One region of the Arthrobacter sp. J156 genome, then DNA from elsewhere that is predicted to be linked to it. Evidence: riboswitches for the same ligand, from Rfam matches in the RefSeq annotation. Region 1 holds a riboswitch; each other region holds the start of a gene.
The links. Region 1 has a riboswitch for thiamine pyrophosphate ahead of thiM (hydroxyethylthiazole kinase). Riboswitches for the same ligand answer to the same signal wherever they lie in the genome.

Region 1 (9,433 bases):
CAGGAGGTCCCGGAGGAGCTTTGACTTGGCCCAGCCATGCGGCGGGTAGACGGCCTTGAGCGTGTCCACCATGGCCGTCTTGGAGAGCACGGGGCGCTGCTGGCTGAACGTTTCGAAGCCGTAGCGGCCGCGGTAGTTGCCCATCCCCGAGGCGCCCGCGCCGCCGAACGGCAACCCCAGGACGCCGGCGTGCAGGTTGCAGACGTTGAGCCCGATCGCCCCCGCCCGCACCTGGTCCTCGAAGGCCGTCTGCAGGCGCGGCTTCTCGCTGAACAGGTAGGCCGCCAGCGGCGTGGGGCGGGAATTGACGAACCGCACCGCCGCGTCGAAGGAGTCCACGCGGAGGATCGGCAGGATCGGGCCGAAGATCTCCTCCTGCATCACGGGCGCGTCCGCGGGGACCCCGGTCAGGAGGGTGGGCTCGATGTAGCGTTCGATCGGGTCCACGGTGCCGCCGGTCACGGTGGTTCCGGGGTCGGCGTGGGCGTCGTCGAGGAAGCGGTTGAGGCGGCGGAACGCGGCGTCGTTGACGATCCGCCCGTAGTCGGAGCTCTTGGCCGGGTTGCGCCCGTAGAAGGACGTCACGGCCTTCGCCAGCTGCTTCTCGAGGGCGTCCGCGGCGGGGCCGACGGCGAGGACGTAGTCCGGCGCGATGCAGGTCTGGCCGGCGTTCATGAACTTGCCGAAGGCGATCCGTCGCGCGATCGCGGGCACGTTGCCGTCGACGACGACGGCGGGGCTCTTGCCGCCGAGCTCGAGCGTCACGGGGGTGAGGTGCTCGGCGGCGGCCCGGGCGACGATCTTCCCGACGCGTTCCCCGCCGGTGTAGAAGATGTGGTCCCACGGCTCGGCGAGCAGGGCCTGGCTGGCCTCGGCACCGCCCTCGACGACGGCGACGGCCCGCGGGTCCAGGAACAACGGGATGAGGCGGGCCATCAGCGCGGACGTTGCGGGGGCCTGCTCGGAGGGCTTGAGGACCACGCAGTTGCCGGCGGCGAGCGCGGCGACCATTGGGCAGAGCAGCAGCTGCAGCGGGTAGTTCCACGGTCCCAGGATCAGCACGAGGCCCTTGGGCTGGGGCTCCACCTTGGCGGTGGCGGGCTGCATGGACAGCGGGGCGCGGACGTGGCGGGCCGCCATCCACTCGGTGAGGTAGAGCTGGGCGTGGTCGATCTCGCTGCGCAGCAGGTCCAGCTCGGTCAGCTTCGCCTCGATCGCGGGCTTGCCGAGGTCCTCGGCGAGCGCGGCGAGGATGTCCTCCTCGTGCGCCTCGAGCATCCGCTCGAGGCTGCGCAGCTGCGCGGCGCGGTGGCGGCGCGTGTGCATCAGGCGGGAGTGGCTGGAGTCGCGCAGCCGGGCGACGGTCTCGGCGACGCCGGGGACGTGCGGGGCGCCCGCCTCGGCGCCCCGTCCGGCGTCGTCCTGCTCCTGGTCCGGCGCGACGTCGGCCGGAGGGCGCGGCTTGCCGCGAGAGAAAAGTCCCATGCCCCGACCTTAGCGCCTCGGGTTACCCCGCGGTACGGCCGCCGGCCGCATGACGGGCGGCATGCCGGGCTACGGCTGGCTGCCCCAGAAGACGTCGCCGCCCGTGCAGTCGCGGGGCCGTTCGCCGTCCAGGGGCATGATGCCGCCGCCGAGGGAGATGAGGTCGCCGAGGCCGAGCTGCTTCTTCCCGGGGACCTGCACCACGCCGGCCTCCAGGGTGGTCCCGTGCGGGAACACCACCAGCACGGGGCCCGAGCCGTCGCGGGGGGCGACGACGGCACACCCGCCCTCGTCGACCGCGAGGTTGCCCTGCAGGAGCGCGTCCATGTGCGCGTCCGGCTCCTCGGCCAGGGCCAGGAGCTTCATCCCGGAGTCCTCCAGCAGCACCGTGCCACTGGGCGCGGCCGCGGCGCCTCCGCCACCGTCCCCCGAACAGCCGGCCAACGCCAGCCCCAACAACGCCGCCCCGGCGATCATGCGCCGGCGGTCCCCCCACGATGCCTTCATGCCCCCATCCCAGCATCCCGGCGCCGGGGCGGCAAGAGCGGCTGGATTCCGCCGACGATCGAGTTCGCTCTCGGCCAGATGCCCGCCATTCACTCCGATCGTTCCAGGGGGAGTGCGTGGTATGGTTTCCTCATCATGATCAGCCCGCTCGCCTCACGGCTCGGGCTGATTTTCTTTAACCGGAGGACCATTGGCTGAGTACACCAAGCAGTGGCTTTCGGTCGAGGACCAGGTCGCAAAACTTGCCTCTCGCGGTGTCGGGATCCCTGAGGGCAGCAGCGGTGCGCAACTGCCGCGCCAGGTCGGATACTACCGGCTGACCGGCTACCTCTATCCGTTCCGCGCTTCGGAGACGTATGTGGACGATGACGGCCGTGCACGGGTGAGGGTCCTGAACCACTACCGGCCCGGCACATCCATCGGGGACGCCGCGGCGCTCATCGACTTCGAACGGCGGCTGCGGATGCTGATCCTGGAGGGGATCGAGAGGATTGAGGTCTCGCTCCGCATGCAGATCGGGTACGTGCTGGGCCGCCGCTCCGCCTTCGCCCATCTCGAGCCCGGCACGTTCGTCGCGGCCTTCACGGACCCCCAGATGGACCCGGAAACCGGAGCATCGCTGCCGAGCCGGCACGAGCAATGGACCACCCGGATCGCGAGCCTGAACTACGTGAGAAACGTAGCGGCCCACCACGCGCGGATCTTCAACCGCAAGCTGGTCACCGCTCCGAAGCGGCCCGGCAAAGGGCAAGTTCCCCTCCTGGACCACCTCAGGGATGAGGAGTCCTCCAAGCAGGTCTTTGGCCTGTACAACGTCCTGGCCGTGATGGCCTACCTGCTCCGTACGATCGATCCGAACAGCGCCTGGGCCGGCCGCGTCGTCGAACTCATTGGCTCGTTCCCTCGAGTCGGATACGTGACCCCTCGATCCATCGGAGTGCCCGATGACTGGACGAGTCTGGGCCTCTGGCAGCCCTAGATGATCGAGTCCGAATGGCTCCGGCACGCCCGGCAGCACTTGCCGGACCTGTTCCCGAACCTGCTGCACCAGGACCGCCACCTGCTCGGGCCCGGGCTGGCTCCCCCGCTGCCCGCCGGGTAGGCTCGCCAGCAGTGACTCGGGGTGTCCGCCGCGCGGACTGAGAACACACCCGTACACACCTGATCTAGTTCGTACTAGCGGAGGGATGTCGCTCATGGACCACCGTGCGCCCACGCATCTTCAGCAAGACGCCGGCGCGCCCGGCACCGTCCTGGAGCGCCTGCGCTCCGCCACCCCCCTGGTGCAGTGCCTGACCAACGCCGTGGTCACCAACTTCACCGCCAACGTCCTGCTCGCCGCCGGCGCCGCGCCCGCCATGGTCGACGTGCCCGGCGAGGCCGGCGACTTCGCGCGGATCGCCTCCGCCGTCCTGGTGAACCTCGGCACCCCGCACCGGGAGCAGCGCGAGGCCATGATGGAGGCCGCCCGCGCCGCCCACGAGTACGGCACGCCGTGGGTCCTGGACCCCGTCGCCGTCGGCCCCCTCGCCCTGCGCACCGACTTCGCCCACTTGCTCCTGGAGCTGAACCCCGCGGTGATCCGCGGCAACGCCTCGGAGATCATGGCCCTGGCCGGCAGCGGGGCCGGCGGTCGCGGCGTCGACTCCACGGACGCCGTCGAAGCCGCCCTGCCCGCCGCCCGCGCGCTCAGCGAACGCACGGGCGCCGTCGTCGCCGTCTCCGGCCCCGTCGACCTGGTCACGGGACCGGGCGGGACGCTGCACGTCCACGGCGGCAGCGAGCTGCTCACCCGCGTCACCGGGGGCGGCTGCGCCCTCGGCGCGCTCGTCGCCGCCTGCGTCGCCTCCCACGGCGACCCGCTCCAGGCCACCGCGGCAGCGCACGCCTGGTACTCGGCCGCGGCGGAGGACGCCGCGGCGACGGCGGGCGGCCCGGGGACGTTCGCCCCCGCCTTCCTCGACGCGCTGGCGGGAACGACGCCGGAGCGGCTCGCCTCCGCGGGAGCCGTGCGATGAGCGCCGCGCAGAACGCCGTGTTCCACCACGGCTCCTTCCGCCTGGGCACCTACCTCGTCGCCGACTCGGCCAGCACGGCCGGGCGCCCGCTGCCGGAGGTCGTCGCCGCGGCCGTCGCCGGCGGCGTGGACATGGTCCAGCTGCGCTGCAAGGACGTCCCCGCCCGGGACTTCTTGGCCCTGGTCCTCGCCACGGCCCGGCACACCGCCGGGCGAGCGGCCCTGATCGTCAACGACCGGGTGGACGTCTTCCTCGCCGCGCGGGACGCCGGAGCCGTCGTCGACGGCATGCACATCGGCCAATCGGACCTGCCCGCCGACGCCGTGCGCCGCCTGATCGGGCCCGCCGCGATCCTGGGCCTCAGCGCGTCGCGGACCGCCCAGTTCGAGGCCGTCGCCGCCCTGCCGGAGGGGACCGTGAGCTACCTGGGCACGGGGGCCGTCCGCCCCACGCCCACCAAGAAGGACCACCCGGAACCGCTCGGCTTCGAGGGCCTGGCCGCGCTCACGGCCCGGGCCCCGCTGCCGTGCGTCGCGATCGGCGGGCTGGCCCACGGCGACGCCGCGGCCGTCCACGCCGCCGGGGCCGCCGGGATGGCGATCGTCCGGGCGGTGTGCGCCGCCGGGGATCCGGAGGCCGCGGCCCGTTCCCTGGCCGCCGAGTGGGCGGCCGTCACCCACCCCGGGGAGGCAAGCGCATGAGCGTCCCCAACATCCTCTCCGTCGCCGGCTCCGACCCGTCCGGCGGCGCCGGCATCCAGGCCGACCTGAAGTCGATCGCCGCGTGCGGCGGCTACGGCATGGCCGCCGTCACCGCGCTCACCGCGCAGAACACGCGCGGCGTCACCGGCGTCCACGTCCCGCCCGCCGCGTTCCTCGCCGAGCAGCTCGCCTCGGTCTCCTCCGACGTCCGGATCGACGCCGTGAAGATCGGCATGCTCGCCTCCGCGGAGCTCATCGACACCGTCGCCGCCTGGCTGCGCGCCCTGCGCGGGGGCGCCCCCGGGGACGACGCCGGAGCCCCCGTCGCCAGGGACGGCACCGAAGCCGCGGGTCCGGGCGGGCGGCGGGGCACCGGCGTCGTCCTGGATCCGGTGATGGTCGCCACGAGCGGCGACCGGCTGCTCGACGCCGACGCGGAGGCGGCGCTGCACGCCCTGCTGCCGCTCGCCGACGTCGTCACCCCCAACGTGCCCGAGCTCGCCGTCCTCACGGGCAGCGCCCCCGCCCCCACGTGGGACGAGGTCCTGGACCAGGCGCAACGGCTCGCCGCGCGGCACGGCGTCCTGGTGCTCGCCAAGGGCGGTCACCTCGCCGCGGACGGGCGCTGCCGCGACGCGCTCGTGGGCGCCGACGGGGTCCTGCTGGAGCTCGACGGCGTGCGCGTCGACACCGCCAACACGCACGGCACCGGGTGCTCGCTCTCCTCCGCCCTCGCCACGCTCTTCGCCCGCACCGGGTCCTGGACCGACGCCCTGCGGCTGGCCAAGCCGTGGCTCGAGGGGGCCCTGCGCGGGGCGGACCGGCTCGACGTCGGCGGCGGGCACGGGCCCGTGGACCACCTCGGCGCCCTCTGGGCCGGGCAGCGGCCCCCGTCCACGGACGCGCTCCTGTCCACGTGGTGGGACGGGATCGCCGGCCTGCGCGCGGGCATCGACCGGCTCGCGTTCATCCGCGGGCTCAAGGACGGGACGCTGGACCGCACCGACTTCGAGCACTACCTGGCCCAGGACGCCCTGTACCTGCGCACCTACGCGCAGGTCCTCTCCCGGGCCTCCGAACTCGCCCCGAACCCCCGGGAGCAGCGCTTCTGGGCCGCGGGAGCGCACGCGTGCCTCGAGGAGGAGCTGGTCCTGCACCGCACGCGGCTCGGCGGCGCGGAGCTGCCCGCGCCCACCGCGACGACGGCCGCCTACCTGAACCACCTCACCGCCTCCGGGCGCGGCTACCCCGAGCTCGTCGCCGCGATCCTGCCCTGCTACTGGCTCTACCAGGACGTGGGCTCGCGCCTCGCGGGGGCCGCGCACCCGGACCACCCCTACGGAGACTGGCTCGCGACCTATTCCTCCCCGGAGTTCGACGCGGCCACGCGGGACGCGATCGCGATCGTCGAGCTCACTGCTGCCCGGGCCCGCCCGGACGAGCTCGCCGCGATGCGGTACGCGTTCGACGAATCCTCGCGGCACGAGCTGCTCTTCTTCGCCCAGACGACGGCGGACGGGGACCCCGGCGGGGCCGGGGCCGCCTTCGCCGACACGTCACGGGCGGTGCGGGCCGGCGCCGAGTAGGATGCCGTGGGGGCGCGGCCGCACGGCGCCGCGCCCTGCCCGCACCGAACCGGAAGAGCCCCATGAGCAGCACGACGCCCGGCCAGCCCGCCCCCACCCCCCGCACCGACGCGCCGCCGCGGCACCCGCTCGGCCTCGGCTGGACGCTCCACGGCGACGGGCGCACCATCCGCCCCGGCACGGTCGTGGCGCCCGACGAGCGGCTCGGCTGGTTCCAGACCGCCGGAATCGGCGTGCAGCACGTCATGGCGATGTTCGGCGCCACCGTGCTCGTGCCGACCATCACCGGGTTCCCGGTCACCACGACCCTGCTGTTCTCCGGCATCGGCACCCTGCTCTTCCTGGTGGTCACCGCCGGGCGCGTGCCGAGCTACCTCGGCTCCTCCTTCGCGTTCATCGCCCCCGTCACGGCCTCCATGAGCGCGCACGGCATGGCCGGGGCGCTCGGCGGGATCGTGGTGGCCGGCGCGGCGCTGTTCCTCGTGGGCCTCGTGGTCCAAAGGGCCGGCACGGGGTGGATCCACGCCTTCATGCCCCCCGTCGTCATGGGCACGATCGTGGCGCTCATCGGCCTGAACCTGGCCTCCACGACCTTCCCCGCGATGAAGGAGTTCACGCTCACCACGTTCACGACCGTCGCGGCGATCGTCGTCTCCGCCGTGCTCTTCCGCGGCCTGCTGGGGCGCCTGTCCATCCTGCTCGGCATCGTCGTCGGCTACCTCGTGGCCCTCGCCCAGGGCCAGGTGGACTTCTCGAAGGTCGGCGACGCGTCCTGGCTGGGCCTGCCGCCGTTCGCCCTGCCCGCGTTCCACCTGGACGTGATGGTCCTGTTCCTGCCCGTGGTGTTCGTCCTGGTCGCCGAGAACATCGGCCACGTCAAGACCGTGGGCCTGATGACCCGGCGCAACCTGGACGGCGTCAACGGCCGCGCCCTGATGGCCGACGGCGCCGCGACCGTCCTGGCCGGCGTCGGCGGCGGCTCCGGCACCACGACCTATGCGGAGAACATCGGGGTCATGGCCTCCTCCCGCGTCTACTCCACCGCCGCCTACTGGGTCGCCGGGACCGTGGCCATCCTGGTGTCCTTCCTGCCGCAGTTCGGCGCCGTCATCAACACCATCCCGCAGGGCGTCAGCGGCGGCGCGGGGATCGTCCTGTACGGCATGATCGGCATCATCGGCGCCCGCCTGTGGGTGCAGAACCAGGTCAACTTCTCCAACCCCATCAACCTCATGACCGCCGGCACCGGACTGATCATCGCGATCGCCATGGGCAGCGAGTCCCTCGAGGTCGGCGGCATGAAGTTCGGCGGGATCGCGCTCGGCACCGCCGCCACGCTGCTCGTCTTCCACGCCATGACCGCGATCGCCCGCGTCCGCGGCACGGAGCCCACCGACGCCCCGGAGGACACGGGCACCGAGCCCAGCAAGCTCGGCTGAGCCCGGCGGCGGCCCCACCCGCGCACCGGTAGGATGGCCCGGTGGCAGAGTGGAACCGGGAGTGGGCCTCCGAGCAGTGGCAGGCCGGGGTCCGGGAATGGATCTCCATGGTCCTGGACACCTACTCGCTGGCCCAGACCGGCCCCCTGGAGCAGAAGCGGATCCGGCTCTGGTCCACGCAGATCGTGGTCCCCACCGACCACGGGCGGCTGTACTTCAAGGCGAACAACCCGGGCCAGCAGGGCGAGGCCTCGGTCACGGCGACGGCAGCCAACCTGGCGCCCGAGCAGCTCGTCATGCCGCTCGCGATCGAACCGGCCCGCGGCTGGATGATCTCCCCCGACTACGGCGACACGCTGACGTCCCTGCCGAGCACGGACTACCAGCTGTGGGTCCGCCTCGTGTGCGACTTCGCGAGGCTCCAGCTCGAGCTCGTCCCCTTCGGCGACACGCTGTTCGACGCGGGGCTTCTGCACATGGACCCGGCCTGGCTGCCCGCCTACATCGACGAGCAACTGGTCCTGCATGCCTCGATGCCTCCCGAGCACCCCCTGCACCTGCCCGCGCGCGACGCGGAGGACCTGCACCGCCAGCTCGACGTCATCCACGGGATGTGCGATTACCTCGCCGCCGGGCCCGTGCCCTTGACGCTGGAGCACAACGACCTGCACCGGAACAACACCTTCCTGCCCTCCACCCCGGACGAGCCGCTGCGCTTCATGGACCTCGGCGACGCGTACTGGGCCCACCCGTTCTCCAGCCTCGGCCGGCCCATCGCCGCGATGTGCGAGGAGCTCGGCACGACGCCGTCGGACCCGCGGATCCGGCGCGTGGTCACGGCCTACCTGGAGCAGTGGCGGGAGTACGGCACGGTCGAGCAGCTGCGCCCCTACGTGGAACCGGCCCTGAGGATCGGGAAGATGCAGGCGCACGGGACGTGGATGCGGATCCTTTCCGGAGCGGACGAGGACGAGCTGCGGCGCTACGCGCACCTGACCCTGCGTCCCCTGGCAGAGCTCATCCAGCCGGTCCTGGGATAGCCGCCACCCCGCCGGCGGGGTCAGCGCTGCGGCCAGGCTCCCCGTTCGGCCAGGACGCCCGCCAAGAGGTCGGCCCGGTCCGTCATGATCCCGTCGACCCCGAGGTCGATCAGCCGGCGCATGTCGCCTGGCTCGTCCACGACCCACACGTGCACGTGCAGGCCCTCGGAATGCGCGTGGGCCAGGAAGCGCGGCGTCACGAGGGGCAAGCGGCCGGACCGCTCCGGCACCTGCAGCGCCACGACGCCGCGCAGCCACGGCCGCAGGAGCCGCTGCAGCCCCAGCGCGGACAGCAGCGTGAAGGCCGCGACGAGCGGAGCTCCCGGGCTCGCGGCCAGGGGTCCGGGCACGCGCCGCTGGACGGCGCGGCGGCGGGCGTCGGAGAAGGAGGCCACGAGCACGCGGTCCCGCGCCCCGTACTGCTCGATCAGGCGCGCCATCGGCTCCGCCCCGGCCGCGTCCTTGAGGTCCACGTTCAGGTGCACGTCCGGCCAGGCGGCCAGGAGCTCCTCGAAGGTGGGGATCGGCTCCGTGCCGGCGACCCGGAAAGCCCCGAGCTCCGCCGCCGTGTGGTCGCCGAGCCGGCCCGACCCGTCCGTGGTGCGCTCGAGCGTCTCGTCGTGGAAGACCATGAGGACGCCGTCCCGGCTGGTCCGC
Region 2 (9,433 bases), 610 kb from region 1:
TCGTCGCCACGCGCGGCCCCGAGGGCGCCGGGCACGGCACGGCCTGGGTGGCCGTCTCCCCCGCCCCCGAGCTGGGTCGGCGGCAGCGCGCCGAAGGCGTCGACGTGCTCCTGCTGGACCGCGGCTACGACTCCACGGTCGCCGAGCGTGCCCCGTGGCTGCTCATGGGCGCCAAGACCCTGTCCTACGCCGTGAATATGGCGGCCCTGCGCCACGCGCGCAAGCAGGGGGCCGACGACGTCATCTTCGTCTCGAGCGACGGGCGCGTCCTCGAGGGCCCGACCTCGACCGTGCTCCTCGCCGTCCGCGACGGCGACGTGAAGCGGCTCATCACCCCCATGCTGGAGACGGGCATCCTGCCCGGCACGACGCAGGGAGCGCTCTTCGCGGCCGCGGAGGCCGCCGGCTGGGAGCTCGGCTACGGCCCGCTCGAACCGCAGCACCTCGTCGAGGCGGACGCCGTGTGGCTCGTCTCCAGCGTGCGCCTGCTCGCGCCCGTCAACTCCCTCGACGGCGTCGAGCTCTCCCGCGACCCGGAGCTGACCGCGGAACTGACGTCCTTCGTCGACGCCATCGGCTAGCTCCCCGGACCCGCCTGGTCCGCGTCGACGTCGGCATCGCGGAACGGGGAGGACCACAGGGCCGCCGCCGCGGCCAGCAGCACGGCGGCCGCCGTCCACAACGCGGCCGCGGGGCTCCAGGCGACGGCGAGGAATCCGCCGAGCGGCGCCCCGAGGACGATCATCCCGCGGTTCGCGGAGCGGCGCGTCGCGCTCATCCTCGCGATCAGGCGATCCGGGGTCACCGCCTGCCAATAGCCCATTTCCAGCGGCCCACCAACCCCCATCGAGAACCCGAACACCAACTGGCCCAGCCCGACGGCCACCCCGGCCGCCCACGGCACGCCGGCCTCCTGGCCTCCGGCCATCCAGGGCGCAGCGGCGATGAGCGCCACCGCCGGCACCTCCGCCAGGCGCGGCAGGACGAGCGCGCGGCCCGTCCCGAAGCGCGCACCGGCCAGCGGGGCCAGGCTCGTCCCGACGACGGCCCCGATCCCGGCACAGCTCATGACCAGCCCGAGCCCGAGGGCGCCCAGTGAGAGCTCCTGCAGCACGAGCACCGGCAGGACGGTCCCGATCATGGCCGAGCCGATGAACCACCCGTGCGTGCACCAGGCCAGGGGCGCGAGCCGCGGATGCCGGTAGATCCAGCGCAGCCCCTGGGCGATGCGGGTGCGCACGGGAACCGCGGGGCCCTCCGGACGGCCCCGGCCCCCGTCGCGGAGCGTGGACAGGACGGCGGCCGAGAGGAGGTGGCTCGCGGCGTCGAGCAGCAGCGCGAACGGCGCCCCGAGCCACGTCACGAGCGTCCCCGCGACCACCCCTCCGGAGGTCTGGGCCACGGTGTCGCTCTGCTGCAGGCGCATGTTGGCCCGGACCAGGAGGGGCCTCGGGACGATCTGCGGCAGGAAGGACTGGTGGGCCGCATCGGCGAGCAGGGCCAGCACGCCGAAGGCGAAGACCAGGCCGAAGACGGCCGGCAGCGCGCCGGCCGGGCCGGCCGGGCCGGCCAGCCCCGTCAGGCACAGGGCGCCGAGGACCACGGCCCGGCCGACGTCGGCGGCGATCAGCACGGTGCGCCGCCGCCAGCGGTCCACCCAGAGCCCGGCGACCAGGCCGAACAACAGGTAGGGCGCCCAGCGGAAGGCGCCCACGAGGCCCTGGTCCTGGGCCGAACCGCCGAGGACCTCCAACACCAGGACGGACAGCGCCACCGTGGTCAGGTAGGTGCCGGCGTCGGAGGCCGCCGCCGCGGCCCAGAACCGCACGAACGCCGGGTTCTCCCGCAGCCGTCGTCCCGTCGCCACGCTCAGGTCCAGACCAGGTTCCACGTCCCCGCGGCCAGTGCGGCCGCCGTCGCGCCGGCCCCGAGGGCGAGCCCGGCGAGCAGTACGACGGGGTCCCGCCGGGAGAAGCGCGCCGGACGGGACCAGCTGCGCTCGGCTCCCCCGAAGCCCTTGGCCTCCATCGTGACGGCCAACCGGGACGCGCGGCGGATCGACTGCACCAAGAGCCCGAACATCTGGCCGAGGTCCGCGGCCAGACGACGGCGGAGCGAGCCCCGGGAGCCGACGCCGCGGGCCCGGCGGGCCATGCCCAGGGTCTGCCACTCCTCGACGAGCAGCCCCAGCAGGCGCATGCCGGCGAGGGCCCCCAGGACAAAGCGGTGCGGCAGCCGGGCCTGCTGGGCGAGGGCGTTGGCGAGATCGGTGGGGTCGGTGCTGGAGACCACGAGGACGGCCGGCACGGCGACGGCGAAGGCGCGCAGCCCCGTCGCGATGCCCGCTTCGAGCGAGCCCTCGGTGATGTCGAACCACCCCAGCCCCAGCAGCACGGCGCCGGAGTCGTTGCCGACGAGCGCCGTCCCCCAGGCCGCGAACAGCCCGGCGATCAGCAGCGGCCACGCCCGCGCCAGGAAGGCCGCGATCCCGATCCCGCTCAAGGGCAGCATCAGCAGCGTCGCGGCGACGATGATTCCCGCGCTGACCATGTCAAGCGTCGCGATGAGTGGGATGGTCGCGAGCATCACCGCGCCGAGCTTGGCGAGCGGATTGGCCCGGCCCAGGAAGCTCACCCGGGCCGCTTCCGAGGGTTCGAGCAGCCCGGGTGCCCCGGCGTCGTCCCCGTCTTTCGCGGACCCCGTCGCGGCGTCGCGGCCGGTCCCGAGCTCCGCGACGTCGAGGACGCGGGCGCCGACGGCGTCGGCGAAGTCGGCGTCGTGCGTCACGGCGAGCACCGAAGTCCCCTCCGCGAGCTGCTCGCGCAGGAGCAGCGCCAGTTCCGCCCACGTGTTCGCGTCCTGGCCGAAGGTCGGCTCGTCGAGGACCAGCACGCCCGGGCCGGCGGCGAGCACGGTCGCGACGGAGAGGCGGCGCTTCTCTCCGCCGGAGAGGGTGAACGGATTCGCGTCCGCGAGGTGCTCGAGCCGTAGCCGCCGCAGCAGGGCGTCCACGCGTTCGGCGATCTGCTCCTCGCTGAAGAGCTCCTCCCGGCCGTCGGCGGTGCGCGCGTGGCGGGGCCCGTACTCGAGCTCCTCGCGCACGCTGGCCGTGACGAACTGGTGCTCCGGTTCCTGGAACACGGTGCCGATGCGTCCGATCAGGGCCGAGGCGCGCCACTGGTAGGGCCGCGCCCCGGCCGCCTCGCCGCGCAGCGCCGGGCTCGCCACGACGTGTCCGGCCCGCTCGGGCAGGAGCCCCGCCAGGGTCAGCGCGAGCGTCGACTTGCCGGAGCCGTTCGGCCCCGTCACGCAGACGGCGCGGCCAGCCTCGAGTCCTAGCTCCACCCCGGTCAGCGCGGCGGGCTGGGTTCGGCCGCGGGCGACGGCGAGGCCCTCGGCGCGCAACAGCCCGCCGCCGGGCGGCGCCGCTTCCCGCGCCGGGAGCCGCGGGACGTATCCGGGCACCCAGACGCCCGCCGCGACGAGCTCGTCCCGCACGGGGCCGGGGGCGAAGAGCTCGGCGGGCGTTCCCGCGTGGGCGACTCCGCCACCGGGGGCCAGGACCACGACGCGGTCCACGTGGGGGGCCCAGGCCTCGAGCCGGTGCTCGACGATCACGGCCGTCGCCCCGGAGGCGTCGAGGGCCCGGACGACGGCGTCGCGCACCTCGAGCACGCCGGCCGGGTCCAGGTTGGCGGTGGGCTCGTCCAGCAGCACGAGCCCGGGGCGCATCGCGAGGATCCCGGCGAGGGCCAGGCGCTGCTTCTGGCCGCCGGACAGCCGGGCGGTCGGGTGCGTGAGGGGGACGTCGAGTCCGACGGCGGCCAGCGCCGCGCGCACGCGCGGCGCGATCTGCTCCGCGGGGACGGCGAGGTTCTCGGCACCGAAGGCGACGTCGTCGCCGACGCGGGCCTGCACGACCTGGGTCTCGGGGTCCTGCTGCATGAGCCCGGCCCGCCCGCGCACCGTGTGCGCGGGGGCGCCGTCGACGAGCAGCTCACCCTCGGCCTCGGTGTCCTCGTCCTGGTGCAGGACGCCGGCCAGGGCGTGCAGGAGCGTCGACTTGCCGGCGCCCGAGGGGCCGGCCAGCAGGATCCGCTCCCCCGGGCGGATGTCCAGGTCCAGCCCGGCCACCGCGGGCGCGTGGCGTCCCGCATGACGCCACCCCCACCCGGCCGCACGGACCGCCGCCGGGTGCGGCCCCGGCGTCGTGCTCCCCGCCTCGCGGGCGGCCTGGGACGTCACCGCCTAGCCGTTCACCGGCTCCTGCGCGGCCTTGCGCGAGGCCAGCGCGGACAGCGCCCCCGTCCGGGACAGGGCCCGGGTCGCGAGCCAGGACAGCAGGCCCGCGATGACGACGCCGGAGATCGTCATAAAACCGACGTAGGCGAGCTTCATGACCACCGTGTACTCCGGGAACCAGTTGAAGACGAACGCGTCGTTCACGCCTCCGAAGAGGCCGGCCGCGGCGCCCGCGAGCAGGGCCACCTGCAGCCCCCAGCGGCGGTACAGGAACGCCGCGACGACGAGCTCCGCCCCCAGGCCCTGGACGAGGCCGGAGACGAGCACGGTCCAGCCGTACTGAGAACCGAGGAAGGCCGAGACGACCGCGGCGACGGTCTCGCAGAACAGGGCCGCCCCGGGCTTGCGGATCACCAGCGCGCCGAGCACGGCCGGGAAGAGCCACATTCCCGCGAGCAGCGCCGAGGAGGGCGGGAAGGCCAGGAACAGGAAGTCCAGCGCGTGGTGGAAGGTGTTCCAGGCGAAGAAGACGACGCCGGAGGCGACGGCGATGATGGCGGCGACGACGATGTCGACGACGCGCCATCCGGTGCGTGCGGGAGACTGCACGGTGCTCATAGAGGTGTCCTCCTTGGGATCAAGGAGGGGAGGGCGTGCCGCCGCGCGGCATCCCTGAGAACTCGACTCCCTTCGCCGGTACTAGCCGGATCAGGTTCGAGGGTCTGCGCGGCGCGCACTCTCAGCGTTCTGACGGGTTCCGGCCACCGGCCGGAGCCCAACGCTCCCCTGTCGTTGGTGTTTCAGTGGCCCCAGTCTAGCCCCGCGCTATGCTGGGCGGGTAATCACCCCCTCGAGACGGAGACCGCGCACGTGAACGTACTGCTGAAGATCGTCGGCTCGCTGATTTCCCTCGGCGCCGGATTCGCCGGGGCCAAGCTCCTCGACACCGCCTGGACGCGGATCACCGGCGAGGAGCCGCCGAAGCCGGGCGACGCCGAGGCCCAGGCCGAGGCCTCGCTGCGCCAGGCCCTCGGCTTCGCCGTGGCCTCCGCCGTCGTGGCCGCGGTGATCCAGGTGATGGCCAACCGCGGCACGCAGCGCATGTTGCGCCGCTTCCAGGAAACCGCCGACGAGGTCTAGCCCGGGCTCAGCGCTCGGTGTCCGCCACGTGGTCTGCCGCGCCCGCCGGCAGCGAGCCGTTGGCGGCCCGGGCGACGACCTCGTCCAGGTCGTCCACGATGAGCGTCTCGCGCTTGAGGTGCTTGGTGCGGTAGCCCGCCCGCCCCACCATGTGGGCGCTCACGGGCGCCGTCAACAGCTGGAAGAGCCACGCGAGCAGGAGCACGGGCAGCACCGCCGGCGAATCGGCCTGCAGGCCGACGGCGGTCAGGAGCAGCAGGAGCCCCAGCACCTGCGGCTTGGTGCCGGCGTGCATGCGGGAGAGCAGGTCGGGGAAGCGCAGCATGCCCAGGCCGGCGGCGAAGGACATGAGCGATCCCACGACGAGGCACAGGGCCGTGGCGGCGTCGCGGACGGTCTGCAGCGTCTCGGCGTCCATCAGGAGTTCCTCCGGTCCGTCACGTAGCGGGAGACCGTCACCGAGCCGATGAAGCCGACGACGCAGGCCACGGCGATGAACGGCACGTGGTTCAAGTGGTGGTTGAGCGCCATGTCGATGCACAGCGCGGCCATGATGATCGCGAGCAGCACGTCGAGGGCGATCACGCGCTCGAGGATCGACGGACCGCGCGCGATGCGCACGATCGCCATCATGGCGGCGGCGGCCAGCAGGAGGGCGGACACCCAGGCGGCGGTGGTCAGGATCATGCGGGGGCCTCCTCTCGGCGCAGGGCCTCGAGGGCCTCGGGCGTGCCCATCACCTTGATCAGCCGCGCCTCCGTGTCCAGGACGCCTGCGCGGAAGCGCTCGGCCTCCTCGGGGGTGTCGACGTCGATGACGTGCAGGTACAGGGTCCCGGACGTCCGGTCCACCTCCACGACGAACGAGCCGGGGATGAGCGTGAGGACGTGGCCGAGGGTGGTCATCATCAGGTCCTCGCGGCAGCGCAGTGTGATGCCGACGACGGCGCTGCGCACCTTCTGCCCGCGGAAGAGCGCGAGGCCGAAGACCTGGAAGCTCGCCGCGACGACGTCCTTGAGGAAGTGCAGGGCGAACAGGAACGCCTGCCAGACGTTGAAGCGGCCGCTGAGCTCCACGGGCGGCAGCCGGAACACGGAGACGACGCCGAGCGAGAGCAGGAAGCCGAAGACGAGGTTGCCGGCGGAGAAGTCCTGCCACAGCGCCCCCCAGACGAGCATCATCCAGACAAGCAGGGGCAGCTCGACGAGGAAGCGGGCGCGCTTGCGCCGGCGGTTCGCGGCGGATCCGCGGCTCGGGGTCCCGAGGCCGGACGGGCGGGTGCGGCTCATGGCGTGCCCTCCTGGGGTCCCAGCACGGCCTCGATGTAGGGCGTGCGCTCCATCATCTGCCGGGCGGCCTGGTCGCTGAGCTGGAAGAGCGGTCCGGCGAAGACGGTCAGGGCGAGTCCGAGCGCCACGAGCGCGGCGGTCGAGCCGACCATGGTCCGGGGCAGGAGCTGGGTGTCGCCGCGGTCGCTGTAGCGGCTCGTCGGGAAGTTCGCGACGTGGCTGTAGGTCGTCACGCGGCCCCCGTCCTTGGCGCCGACGAGCAGCAGCGGGTCGGGGTTCTCCGCATCCTCGGCCTTGCGCCAGAACGCACGGTTCCAGACGCGGGCGACGGCGAGCAGGGTCAGGAGCGAAGTGGCCACGGCACCGGCGAGGAGGACCCACGCGAGCGGGGTGCCGAGCTCGACGCCGCCCTGCATGAGGCCGAGCTTGCCGAGGAAGCCGGAGAACGGCGGGATGCTGGCCAAGTTCATCGCCGGGATGAAGAACAGCACGGCGAGGACCGGGGAGAGCTTGGCGAGCGAGCCGAGGCGGTCCACGTTCGAGGTCCCGGCGCGGCGTTCGATCAGGCCCGTGACGAGGAAGAGCGAGGTCTGCACGATGATGTGGTGCGCGACGTAGTAGACGGTCGCCCCGAGCGCGGCGAGGTTGCCGAGCGCGAGCCCGAACACCATGTAGCCGATATGGCTCGTGAGCGTGAAGGAGAGCATGCGCTTGATGTCCGCCTGCGCGATCGCGCCGAGGATGCCCACGAGCATGGTCATGAGGGCGACGACCATCAGGAGCGAATTGATCCGGTCCCCGGGGAACAGGAGGGTCTCGGTGCGCACGAGGGCGTAGACGCCGACCTTGGTCAGCAGGCCCGCGAACACGGCGGTGACGGGCGCGGGCGCCGTCGGGTAGGAGTCCGGGAGCCAGAAGGACAGCGGGAAGATCGCGGCCTTGATGCCGAACGCGACGAGCAGCATGAGGTGCAGGACCATCTGCGTTCCCTCGTCCAGCTGCCCCAGCTTGACCCCGAGGTCGGCCATGTTCACGGTGCCCGTGGCGCCGTAGATCATGCCGATCGAGATCAGGAACAGCATCGAGGAGACCACGGAGACGACGACGTAGGTCACGCCCGCGCGGATGCGCGCCGTCGTGCCGCCGAGGGTCAGCAGGACGTAGGAGGCCGTCAGCAGGATCTCGAAGCCCACGTAGAGGTTGAACAGGTCGCCCGCGAGGAAGGCGTTGGAGACACCCGCGACGAGGATCAGGAACGTCGGGTGGAAGACGGAGATCGGCCCGTCGTCGTCCCCGTCGGCCATGCCCTGCGCGGTCGCGTAGAGGAGCACCGCGAGGCTCACCGCCGTGGAGACCACGAGCATCAGCGCGGAGAACTCGTCGACGACCATGGAGATGCCAAACGGTGGAGCCCAGCCGCCGATCAGGACGGCCTGCGCACCGTTGGTCCAGGCCCCGGCCAGGAGCCAGCACTCCAAGAGCAGGGTGAGGGTCAGGGTCGAGATGGTGACGGCCCGCTGGCTGCGCTTGTGCCGGCGCAGGACGAAGGCCACGGCGGCGCCGAGGATCGGCAGCGCGACGGCGAGCGGGGCGAGCGAGACGGCGCTGATCATCGGGCCTCCCTGTTCCGTGACTCGTCGGATGTGCCGGCGCTTTCCTCGGCGCTGGCCTGGCGGCGCTCGGCGGCGACGGCGGCCTTGGCCCGGGCCGCGGCGTCGTCGTCCTCCGAGGTGAACTCAGTCGTGTCGGCCTCGATCTCCGAGTCCTCCTCGAAGTCGAAGTGGGACTGCTCGGCAACGCGGCGGTCCTCGACGTCGTCGACGACCTCGTCGCGCCGGGCGATGACCCACGAACGGTAGATCATGGCCAACAGGAACGCCGTGACGGCGAAGGTGATGACGATCGCCGTCAGGATGAGCGCCTGCGGCAGCGGGTCGGAGTAGGCGCCGGGCTCGATCGCGGAATCGTACAGCGGCGCCATGCCCGGCAGACCGCCGGCCGTGAGCAGCAGCAGGTTCACGCCGTTGCTGATCAGGACCAGGCCCAGGAGCACGCGCGTGAGGCTGCGTTCGAGGAGCAGGTAGACGCCGCAGGCGAACAGGACGCCCATGACGAGGAGCATGACGACGTTGACGCTCATCGGGCGACCCCCTCCGTACTGCCCTCGGGCGCCTCGTGGACGACCACGGGGCTGCGGCCCTCGGACCGCTCGTCGATCTCGGCGCCGAGGCTGCGCAGGACGTCGACGACGAGGCCGACGACGACGAGGTAGACGCCGATGTCGAAGAAGGTCGAGGTGACGAACTTGTGCTCGCCGAAGAGCGGGAGCGCGAACTCGAGGGCTGCGGACTGGAAGATCTGGCCTCCGAAGAAGAGCGGGAAGACGGCGGACAGAGAGGCGGTCGCGAGGCCGAGGCCGAGGAGGGTGCCCGGGCTGATGGGCGTCGATTCGGCGAGCTCGAAGCGGCCGCCGGCCAGGTACCGGATCGTGAGCGCCAGGCCGGCGAGGAGGCCGCCGGCGAACCCGCCGCCGGGGGTGTTGTGCCCGGTGATCAGCAGGTAGATGGAGAACAGGATCATGGAGTGGAACAGGAGCCGGGTGATGACCTCGAAGATGATCGAGCGGCGCTCGGGCGCGAGCGTCCGGCCCGCGACGAGCCAGGCGTCCTTCGCGGACTCCGCGAAGTGCCGGGCGATCGCGAGGGCGGCCGTGGCCCGCGTCGAGTGGTGCAGGTGTTCCGAGCCGCGGTCCACGCTGCCCG
Region 3 (9,433 bases), 660 kb from region 1:
GCTCCTCCTGCTCGGCAGCGCCGCCGAACTGCCGGCGGATGTCCTGGGAGATCCGCATCGAGCAGAACTTCGGCCCGCACATCGAGCAGAAATGCGCCGTCTTGGCCGGTTCGGCCGGCAGCGTCTCGTCGTGGAACGCCTCCGCCGTCGCCGGATCCAGTGACAAGGCGAACTGGTCCTTCCAACGGAACTCGAAGCGCGCCTTGGACAGGGCGTCGTCGCGCTCCCGGGCGCCCGGGTGGCCCTTGGCCAGGTCGGCAGCGTGCGCGGCGATCTTGTAGGTGATCACTCCCGTTTTGACGTCGTCCTTGTTGGGCAGGCCCAGATGCTCCTTCGGCGTGACGTAGCAGAGCATCGCCGTGCCGTAGCGGGCGATCTCCGTGGCCCCGATGGCGCTCGTGATGTGGTCGTAGCCCGGCGCGACATCCGTGACGAGCGGGCCGAGGGTGTAGAACGGGGCGCCGTCGCACAGCTCCTGCTGCCGCTCCACGTTCTCCCGCACGAGGTGCAGCGGCACGTGCCCGGGCCCCTCCACCATGACCTGGACGTCGAACTCCCACGCCCGCTTCGTCAGCTCGGCGAGGGTGTCCAGCTCGGCGAACTGGGCGGCGTCGTTCGCGTCCGCGATCGAGCCGGGCCGCAGGCCGTCGCCGAGCGAGAACGCGACGTCGTACCGGGCGAAGATCTCGCACAGCTCGTCGAAGCGCTCGTAGAGGAAGTTCTCGCGGTGGTGGGCCAGACACCAGCCGGCCATGATCGAGCCGCCGCGGGAGACGATCCCCGTGACCCGCTCGGCCGTCAACGGGACGTAGCGCAGCAGCACGCCGGCGTGGATGGTCATGTAGTCCACGCCCTGCTCGCACTGCTCGATCACGGTGTCCCGGAAGACGTCCCAGTCCAGCTTGGCCGCGTCTCCGCCGACCTTCTCGAGCGCCTGGTAGATGGGCACCGTGCCGATCGGGACCGGCGAATTGCGCAGGATCCACTCGCGCGTGGTGTGGATGTCGTCACCCGTGGAGAGGTCCATGACCGTGTCCGCGCCCCAGCGCGTGGCCCACTGCAGCTTGTCCACCTCCTCCGCGATCGAGCTCGTCACGGCAGAGTTGCCGATGTTCGCGTTGATCTTCACGAGGAACGCCTTGCCGATCACCATCGGCTCCGACTCCGGGTGGTTGACGTTCGCCGGCAGGATCGCCCGGCCCGCCGCGAGCTCGCTGCGCACGAGTTCCGGGTCGCAGCCCTCGCGCAGGGCCGCGTAGCGCATCTCCTCGGTGACGAGCCCGGCGCGGGCGTAGTGCATCTGCGTGACCCGCCGGCCCTCGATCGAGCGCCGCGGGACCGGGCGGACGCCCCTCCACTCGGCGGAGGCCGCGCCACGGCGCACGGCCGCCCGGCCGTCGTCGAGCAGCTCGCGGCCGCGCCCCGTGTACTCCTCTGTGTCGCCGCGGCCGGCGATCCACGCGGCGCGGAACGGGGGAAGCCCTTCGAGCGGGTCGCCGCCCGGGCCCGCGGTGCGGTAGACGTGAAGGGGCGGGTTCGGCGTCCCGTCGGGGGAGTCGTCGAGCTCGATCGCCGTGACCGGGACGCGCAGGCCCCGGCCGGGGTCCTCGAGGAACGCCGGGGAGTGCGCCGGATGCTGCTCGGAGGCACGGTGGATGGACGGGTTTTCTCTTGAATCGCTCACGGAGGAGCCCTCACTTCCTACGCCGGCATGACCCGGACAGGTTCGACGGTCGCAGGCGGCGTCAGCCCGATCTCAGCCCCTGCCGGGGCACCCGTGTGGACGGGCCCGAGCCTAGCGCGAAGTGGCCCCGGGCACCAAGTCGGTGCCGCCCCCAAGGCGGCACCGACATCGATTCCCGGCTCCGGCGTGCTCCGCGCCCGAGGGGGCATCGGCGTCGTGCCCCGGCTCCGGCGCGCCCCGTCGCCGCGCCGCCGTGGACGGAACGACGCCGGGGCCCGGCTCAGGCGGCGAGCCAGAGGTCGGGGCCGAAGACCTCGTAGTGGATGCTCGTGGCCGGGATGCCCGCGTCGATCGCCTGGGATCGGACGGCGCGCATAAACGGCAGCGGCCCGCACAGATACAGCGTCGCGTCCGCCGGAAGCTCGAGTCCGGAGAGGTCCATGAGGCCCTCCGCTGCCTCCCACTCGCCGGGGGCGCCCGTTGTGTCCTCGAGCCACAGCCTCAGCTCCGCGTTCGGCAGGGCCTCGACGGCGGAGCGCATCTGCGCCTGGAGCGACCAGCTGTCGGCGCGCTGTTCGGCGTGGAGGACCAGGACCCGGCGCTCGGAGGCCCCGGCCGCGAGGGCCTCGAGGGCGGAGGCGCTGGGTGTGCAGCCGATGCCTGCCGTGGCCAGGACGATCGGCGCGCCGCCGGCGTCGATCGTGAGGTCGCCGTAGGGATTCGAGAGCTCCACGACGTCGCCGATCCCCAGCCCGCGGTGCAGGAACGGGGAGACCTCGCCGCCCTCGTCGAGCTTGGCCGTGACGACGCGCTCGGTCCTCGAGGCGACGTTGCCGGAGAGCGTGTACTGGCGGCACTGCCGCACGCCGTCGGGCAGAGCCACGCGGATCGAGACGTACTGGCCCGGGAGGGCCTCCGTCACCGGGGTGTCGTCGGCCGGGGCGAAGCGGAACGTGGCCGATCCCCCGCCGGCGGCCTCCCGCGCCACGAGGCGCCACGGGGTCCACGCCTTGTCGTTCGCCTGCCGGGCGTAGAGGCCCTTCTCGAGCTTGATGAGCGCGTCGGCCATGAGCCAGTAGACCTCGGTCCAGGCTTCGGCGACCTCGGAGGTGACGGCATCCCCGAGGTCATCGGCGATCGCGGCGAAGAGGTGCTCGTAGACGATCGGGTACTGCTCCTCGACGATCCCGAGCGAGGCGTGCTTGTGGGCGATCCGCGACAGGACGGCCTCGGGCAGGGTGTCCGGGTGCTGCAGGAGATGCGTCGCGAAGGCCGCGATCGAGCCGGCGAGGGCCTTCTGCTGGGTCCCGTTCTTCTGGTTGGCGCGGCTGAAGAGCCCGTCGAGAAGTTCCGGGTGGGCGGCGAACAGGCCCGCGTAGAACTTCCGGGTGATCGCTCCGATGCGCTCGGCGATGACCGGCAGCGTGGCCTCGATGACGGGACGGGACTTCTCGGACAGCATGGCGTCTCCTCGCTGAAAGTGATTACTTGCATTGAGTATGCAAGTTTTATGATTCATTTCTACGCCTCGTAGAAGTTACTCGCAAGTCGGGCGGTCGCGTCAGGGGAAGGTGGGCAGCGGAAGCCGGACGAGGCGCGGATCCCGGGTGAGGTCCGCGATGGTGAGGGGATCGAGCTCCGCGTAGAAGGCCTCGCGCGCCCGGTTGAGCGCCCCGCGGAGGCGGCAGCCCGCGATCAGCGGGCACGCGTGGTCGCCGGAGGTGCAGTCCACGACGTCGGGCTGCTCGTCGAGGCTGCGCAGGAGGGAGCCGACGCTGAGCCCCAGGCCCGCCGGGGTGATCCGCGCCCCGCCCGTGCGCCCGCGCGCCACCTCGAGCGCGCCGCGCCGGCCGAGCTCGAGGACGGCCTTGCTGACGTGGTTGTAGGGGATGCCGATCGCCTCGGCGACGGCGCGGCTCGTGAGCTGCTCTCCCTCCCGGGAGCCGAGCAGCATCAGGATGCGCAGGCAGACGTCGCCGAAGGCGTTGAGCTTCACTCCCTCAGTGTCCCAGCCCGGGCGGGGTCAGCCCCAGATGAGCAGCTCGCCGGCTTCCGCCGCGGGCTCGGCAAAGGCCCACTCGCCACCCTCCGCGGCGGGCGGCGTGTAGGCCTGGACGACGGCGACCGCCCCGCCCTCGCTGTGCTCCGCGTTGGCGTGCACGGCGTCGCGGTCCTCCTCGAGCAGCGTGACGTCGGAGACGAGGGCGATCGCGGTGAAGCCCTCGCGCTGCTGCCCCAGGAGTTCGACGAGGTCGCCCATCATCGCCTCGGCGTCGATGTCCACTTCCGGATCGTCGTCGTCCGCCGGCGGCTGCACGGCGAGGAGGCGCAGCTCGCCCTCGGCTCCGTCCTGGGCCGCTTCCAGGGCGACCGCGAACGGCAGGAAGACCCCGTTGGCCTCGAGCTGCTCGCGGGCGACGCCGAGGGCCGTGCCCAGGACGCGGTTCAGCTGCAGGTGGGCCTCGGGGCCCAGCTCGGTGATGCGGTTCTCGCTCATGCGGTGCTCCTGACGATCTCGAGGACGGCGTCGCGGACGCGTTCCATGGTCTGGGGGTCCCTCGCCTCGCCGTTGTAGCGCAGGAAGGGCTCGGTGTTGGAGGGGCGGAGGTTGAACCAGAAGGAGCCGTCCGCCGCGGCGATCGTGGTTCCGTCGAGGCGTTCGACGACGGTGCCGGCGCCCTTGAGGCCCTCCGCGTCGAGGGCGATCGTTCCGCGGCCGCCGTTGCCGTCGTGGCCGGCGGCGAAGGCCCCGAGCACGCGGGCCACGGCCGCGTCCTTGTCTTCGATCCGCGAGTTCAGCTCGCCGGAGGCGAAGTAGGGCTCGTACTCCTCGGCCAGCGCCGAGAGCGGGCGCTCCTGCCCGCCCAGGGCCGCCAGGACGTGCATCGCCGCGAGCATGCCGGTGTCGGCATTGAAGAAGTCGCGGAAGTAGTAGTGGGCCGAGTGCTCGCCGCCGAACACGGCGCCCTCGGCCGCCATCACGGCCTTGATGAACGAGTGTCCCACCCGCGTGACCACGGGGCGTCCGCCGTCGTGCTCCACGAGCTCGGGCACCGCCCGGGAGGTGATCAGGTTGTGGATGACCACCGGGGCCTCCTCGCCCGCGGCCTTCGCGCGGGCGATTTCGCGGCGGGCCACGAGCGCGGTCACCGCCGAGGGCGAGACCGGGGCGCCGAGCTCGTCGATCACGAAGCAGCGGTCCGCGTCGCCGTCGAACGCCAGGCCGATGTCCGCCCCGTGCTCCACGACCGCGGCCTGCAGGTCCCGCAGGTTCTCCGGCTCCAGCGGGTTGGCCGGATGGTTCGGGAAGGTGCCGTCCAGCTCGAAGTACAGGGGCACGATCTCCAGCGGAAGACCCGGCAGCAGGGCGTCCCCGAGCACGGCCGGCGTCGTCATGCCCGCCATCCCGTTGCCGGCGTCGACGACGACCTTCAGCGGCCGGATGCCGGACAGGTCCACGAGCGAGCGCAGGTACGCGGCGTAGTCCGCGAGCACGTCGACGTCCCCGACCCGGCCCTGCGGGGCGTCCCCGGAGACCGGCAGGCCCTCGGCCAGGTAGGACTGGGCGACATCCCGGATCCGGTACAGGCCGGTATCGGAGGAGACCGGGACCGCGCCGGCCAGGGCCATCTTCATCCCGTTGTACTCGGCCGGGTTGTGGCTCGCGGTGAACACCACGCCCGCCGCGTCCAGGATCCCGCACGCGAAGTAGAGCTCGTCGGTGGAGATCAGCCCGAGCATCCGCACGTCGGCGCCCCGGTAGGCCGCCCCGCGCGCGAAGGCGCGGGAGAACGCCGGAGACGACGGACGCATGTCCCCGCCGACCAGCACCGTGGAACCGGCCAGGCCCAGGACGTCCACGAAGGCCGCGCCGACGGCCTCCACGCTCTCCTCGGTGATGGTCTCGCCCACGATCCCGCGCACGTCGTAGGCCTTGAAGGACTCGGAAAGATCAATCTCGCTCTGCACGGGTTCGAGCTTAGCCGCTGCCGGTGACGCTTCGGCCCCGCGGCCCGTGAGATGCCGGCTGAGTCCGACCGGCACCGCTCCTCCACAACGCCCCGGGACCCCGTCCCGCTCCACAGCCCCGGGCCGGCGGGCCGAAGCGTCGGCAGCGGCTGGAATACTGGGGCGCATGGTTGAGACGACGACGGGTACGGGACTTCGGGAGAGCGCGACGGCGGTGCTGCGCCGCCTCGTGGGGCGGGAGGACGCCGACTTCCACGACGGGCAGTTCGAGGCGATCGAGGCCCTCGTCGACGGGGGACGGCGGGCGCTCGTCGTGCAGCGCACCGGCTGGGGCAAGTCCGCCGTCTACTTCGTGGCGAGCCTGCTGCTGCGGGCCCGGGGGGCGGGGCCGACCCTCATCGTCAGCCCCCTGCTCGCGCTCATGCGGGACCAGGTGGCCGCCGCCGGGCGGGCGGGAGTCCGCGCCGAGGCCATCAACTCCGCCAACGCGCTCGAGTGGGGCGACGTCCTGGCCCGGCTCGACGCCGACGAGGTCGACGTCCTGCTCGTCTCGCCGGAACGCCTCAACAACCCGGCCTTCCGCGAGCGCCAGCTGCCGGAGCTGGTGCGCCGCATGGGCCTGCTGGTCATCGACGAGGCCCACTGCATCTCGGACTGGGGACACGACTTCCGGCCGGACTACCGGAGGATCAAGGACCTCATCGGCACCCTCGACGACGCCGTGCCGGTCCTCGCGACCACGGCCACGGCCAACGAGCGCGTCGTCCACGACATCGAGGAGCAGCTCGCCGTCGGCGGGGCCGACGTCTTCACCCTGCGCGGCCCGCTCGCGCGGCGCTCCCTGCGTCTGGGCGTGCTGCGGCTGCCGAGCCCGCGGGCACAGCTCGCCTGGCTCTTGAGCCACCTGTCCGAGCTGCCGGGCAGCGGCATCATCTACACGCTCACCGTGTCCGCGGCCGAGGACATCACGCGCCTGTTGCGCGAGGCCGGGCACGAGGTCCGCGCCTACACGGGCCGCTCCGACACCGAGGAGCGCGCGGCGTCCGAACAGGCGCTCAAGGACAACGAGGTCAAGGCGCTCGTGGCGACGAGCGCCCTGGGCATGGGCTTCGACAAGCCGGATCTCGGGTTCGTGGTCCACGTCGGCGCTCCGAGCTCGCCCGTGGCCTACTACCAGCAGGTCGGCCGTGCCGGCCGCGGGACGGACAACGCCGACGTCCTGCTCCTCCCGGGGCCGGAGGACCGCGAGATCTGGCGGTACTTCGCCACGTCGTCGATGCCGGACGAGCAGCGCGCGCACGCCGTGCTCGAGGAGCTCGGCTCGGCGCAGGGCGCGGTCTCCGTCCCCGCGCTCGAGGCCCGCGTGAACATCCGCCGCACGCCGCTCGAACTGCTTCTGAAGGTGCTCGCCGTCGACGGCGCCGTGGAACGGGTCCAAGGCGGCTGGATCCGGACGGGGGCCCCGTGGCACTACGACGCCGAGCGGTACGCCCGCGTCGCAGCGGCCCGCGTCGCGGAGCAGAACGCCATGCTCGACTACGAGAACACGACGTCCTGCCGCATGGAGTTCCTCGCCCGGGCCCTCGACGACCCGACGGCCGCCCCCTGCGGCCGGTGCGACAACTGCGCCGGCACCTGGTTCGGGGACTCCCTCGCGGAAGACGCCAAGGACAGCGCCCAGGCGGCCCTCGGCCGCGTCGGGACCGAGCTCGAGCCGCGGGCGATGTGGCCCGGGGGCATGGACCGCCTCGGCGTGCCGCTCAAGGGCAAGATCCCGGCCGGGGAGCAGATGGCGGCCGGCCGCGCGCTGGCCCGCCTCACCGACCTCGGATGGGGCGGCCGGCTGCGGACGCTGTTCGCGCCCGGGGCGGAGGACGCTCCCGCGGACGAGGCCCTCGTCCGGGCGTGCGTCGGCGTCCTGGCCGGGTGGGGATGGAGCGAGCGGCCCGTCGCCGTGGTCTCCATGCCGTCGAGGACGCGCCCGCTGCTCGTGCGGTCCGTGGCCGAGGGCCTGGCCGGGATCGGCCGGCTGCCCTACGCCGGGGAGCTGGCGTACGCCGACGAAGGACCGCGGGGCGAGGCGGGCGGCAACTCGGCCTTCCGGCTGGCCTCGGTCTGGGACCAGTTCGCCGTCCCGCCGGCGCTGGCGGAACGGCTCGCGGGGGCATCCGGCCCCGTGCTCCTCGTCGACGACCTCGCCGACAGCCGGTGGACGCTCACCGAGGCGGCCCGGACGCTGCGCCGGGCGGGCGCCCCGGGCGTCCTGCCGTTCGTCCTGGGCCTGGCCGGCTGAGCCCGCCCGGTTCGTCCGCGCGGCCTAGACTGGACGGCATGGAGACTACGCTGTGGGTTTTGGTGCCGCTGCTCCTCGTGGGTGGAGCCTGGTGGTGGATCAGCTCGCTGCGCAAGAAGAACTCCGCCGAGGTCGCCGGTTCCATCGGTCCGGACGCCGCGCGGGATGCGGCGTCCCGGCTGAACGCCGACCAGCACCGAGCCGTGTACCAGGCGATCGCCCGGGGGGACTTCATGGGGGCCGTCCGCGGCTACCGCGAGGCCACCGGCCAGGGCGTCAAGCAGTGCATCGTCGCCGTCCGCAGCCTTGAGGCGCACCCCCAGGTGCACGGTCAGGCGGGCGGCGGGGCCGGACCTCGCGGCGCCGACACCGCGGGCACGGCGGATCGGCTCGACCCCGCGTCCGACGCCGCCGGCTCCGGAGACGCCGCCCGGGCCGTCGAGCCTCCCGCCGACGGCCCGGGGACCAGCGGGGGAACCGAGGAGGATTCCGCCGAAAACAGGGAGGGCGGGACGTCCGGCGAGACGGGCGCACCCTCCGACGTCGACGAGACCGTACCCGCCCCGGCGCGCAACGTGCGGCGCAGCACGGGCGACTTCGACGGCGACTTCGTGGTCCCGGAGGAATGGTCGGAGAAGTTCGGCAGCGGCGCCGGCCGGACCACGTCGGTCTTCAAGATCACCGCCGAACGCAATGGTGAGTCCCACGAGTTCAGCTCCAACGAGCTGCCCCCGGCCGAGGGCGACCAGTTCCAGTCGCTGCTGCGCGACCACGACTTCGCCGGGGCCGCGGCGCTGTTCGCGGCGCACTCGGGCCTCGATGCCGCCGCGATCCAGAGGCTCCTCGAGTCGGCACCCGTCGACGGCCCGGCCTCCGCGGCCGGCCGCCACGTCTCGGACTTCAGCTTCGAGGGCGACGGCCCGTCCGGGCCGGTGCGCTTCAGCGCCGCCGACCTGCCGCCAGCCGACCGGGAGCTCTTCCTGGAGCACGTCAGCGCCGGACGGATGAATGACGCGGCCGAGATCGTCCACCGCAACACCGGCCTGCCGGTCGCGGTCGTCCTGCAGCTGCTCGACGCCTTCAACGGCTGACGCTCCACGGCGCTCGAGAAACGTGAAAACCCCCTCTGACGAGGGGGTTTTCAGCGGACACGGGGGGATTTGAACCCCCGGTCGAGTTTAACCCCGACCCTTCATTAGCAGTGAAGTCCATTCGGCCGCTCTGGCACGTGTCCAGCGCTGGTGAGAACCAGCCACTCAAGCCTACCGAAAGCGGGCGCGCCACACAAAAAGGCCGCCCCGGCGCTAGCGGTCGAGCATCCTCCAGAGGAATCCGTAGCTGAGTGCGAGCATCTCGGCCGTCTGGCGGTTGTCGCTCGCTCCGGCATGTCCGCCGTCGAGGGATTCGTGGTACCAGGCGTCATCCGCGCCGAGATCCTGCATCTTCGCGGCCATCTTCCGCGCCTGCACCGGCCCCACGCGGTCATC

Region 2: it holds a riboswitch for thiamine pyrophosphate, as region 1 does, so the genes downstream of both, AC0QR5_RS09650 (ECF transporter S component) here and thiM (hydroxyethylthiazole kinase) in region 1, are expected to answer to the same signal.
Region 3: it holds a riboswitch for thiamine pyrophosphate, as region 1 does, so the genes downstream of both, thiC (phosphomethylpyrimidine synthase ThiC) here and thiM (hydroxyethylthiazole kinase) in region 1, are expected to answer to the same signal.

The regions. Positions count from the first base shown of each region.
Region 1 is NZ_CM149650.1:2,723,687-2,733,119, reverse strand. Features, by position in the region: gene AC0QR5_RS12590 (aldehyde dehydrogenase family protein) at 1-1,485, opposite strand, end outside; gene AC0QR5_RS12585 (hypothetical protein) at 1,555-1,992, opposite strand; gene AC0QR5_RS12580 (Abi family protein) at 2,183-2,971, shown strand; gene AC0QR5_RS12575 (hypothetical protein) at 2,972-3,094, shown strand; TPP riboswitch at 3,102-3,197, shown strand; gene thiM (hydroxyethylthiazole kinase) at 3,189-4,010, shown strand; gene thiE (thiamine phosphate synthase) at 4,007-4,711, shown strand; gene AC0QR5_RS12560 (PfkB family carbohydrate kinase) at 4,708-6,297, shown strand; gene AC0QR5_RS12555 (uracil-xanthine permease family protein) at 6,360-7,736, shown strand; gene AC0QR5_RS12550 (aminoglycoside phosphotransferase family protein) at 7,778-8,776, shown strand; gene AC0QR5_RS12545 (glycerophosphodiester phosphodiesterase family protein) at 8,797-9,433, opposite strand, start outside.
Region 2 is NZ_CM149650.1:2,116,951-2,126,383, forward strand. Features, by position in the region: gene AC0QR5_RS09635 (aminodeoxychorismate lyase) at 1-581, shown strand, start outside; gene AC0QR5_RS09640 (MFS transporter) at 578-1,867, opposite strand; gene AC0QR5_RS09645 (ATP-binding cassette domain-containing protein) at 1,870-4,245, opposite strand; gene AC0QR5_RS09650 (ECF transporter S component) at 4,249-4,860, opposite strand; TPP riboswitch at 4,911-5,040, opposite strand; gene AC0QR5_RS09655 (DUF4235 domain-containing protein) at 5,113-5,382, shown strand; gene mnhG (monovalent cation/H(+) antiporter subunit G) at 5,390-5,800, opposite strand; gene AC0QR5_RS09665 (MrpF/PhaF family protein) at 5,800-6,069, opposite strand; gene AC0QR5_RS09670 (Na+/H+ antiporter subunit E) at 6,066-6,563, opposite strand; gene AC0QR5_RS09675 (Na+/H+ antiporter subunit D) at 6,668-8,281, opposite strand; gene AC0QR5_RS09680 (Na(+)/H(+) antiporter subunit C) at 8,281-8,811, opposite strand; gene AC0QR5_RS09685 (Na+/H+ antiporter subunit A) at 8,808-9,433, opposite strand, start outside.
Region 3 is NZ_CM149650.1:3,384,295-3,393,727, forward strand. Features, by position in the region: gene thiC (phosphomethylpyrimidine synthase ThiC) at 1-1,684, opposite strand, end outside; TPP riboswitch at 1,682-1,789, opposite strand; gene AC0QR5_RS15735 (globin domain-containing protein) at 1,965-3,146, opposite strand; gene AC0QR5_RS15740 (RrF2 family transcriptional regulator) at 3,246-3,680, opposite strand; gene AC0QR5_RS15745 (hypothetical protein) at 3,708-4,181, opposite strand; gene AC0QR5_RS15750 (phosphomannomutase/phosphoglucomutase) at 4,178-5,653, opposite strand; gene AC0QR5_RS15755 (RecQ family ATP-dependent DNA helicase) at 5,820-7,946, shown strand; gene AC0QR5_RS15760 (hypothetical protein) at 7,985-9,037, shown strand; tRNA gene AC0QR5_RS15765 (tRNA-Ser) at 9,092-9,180, opposite strand; gene AC0QR5_RS15770 (prolyl oligopeptidase family serine peptidase) at 9,251-9,433, opposite strand, start outside.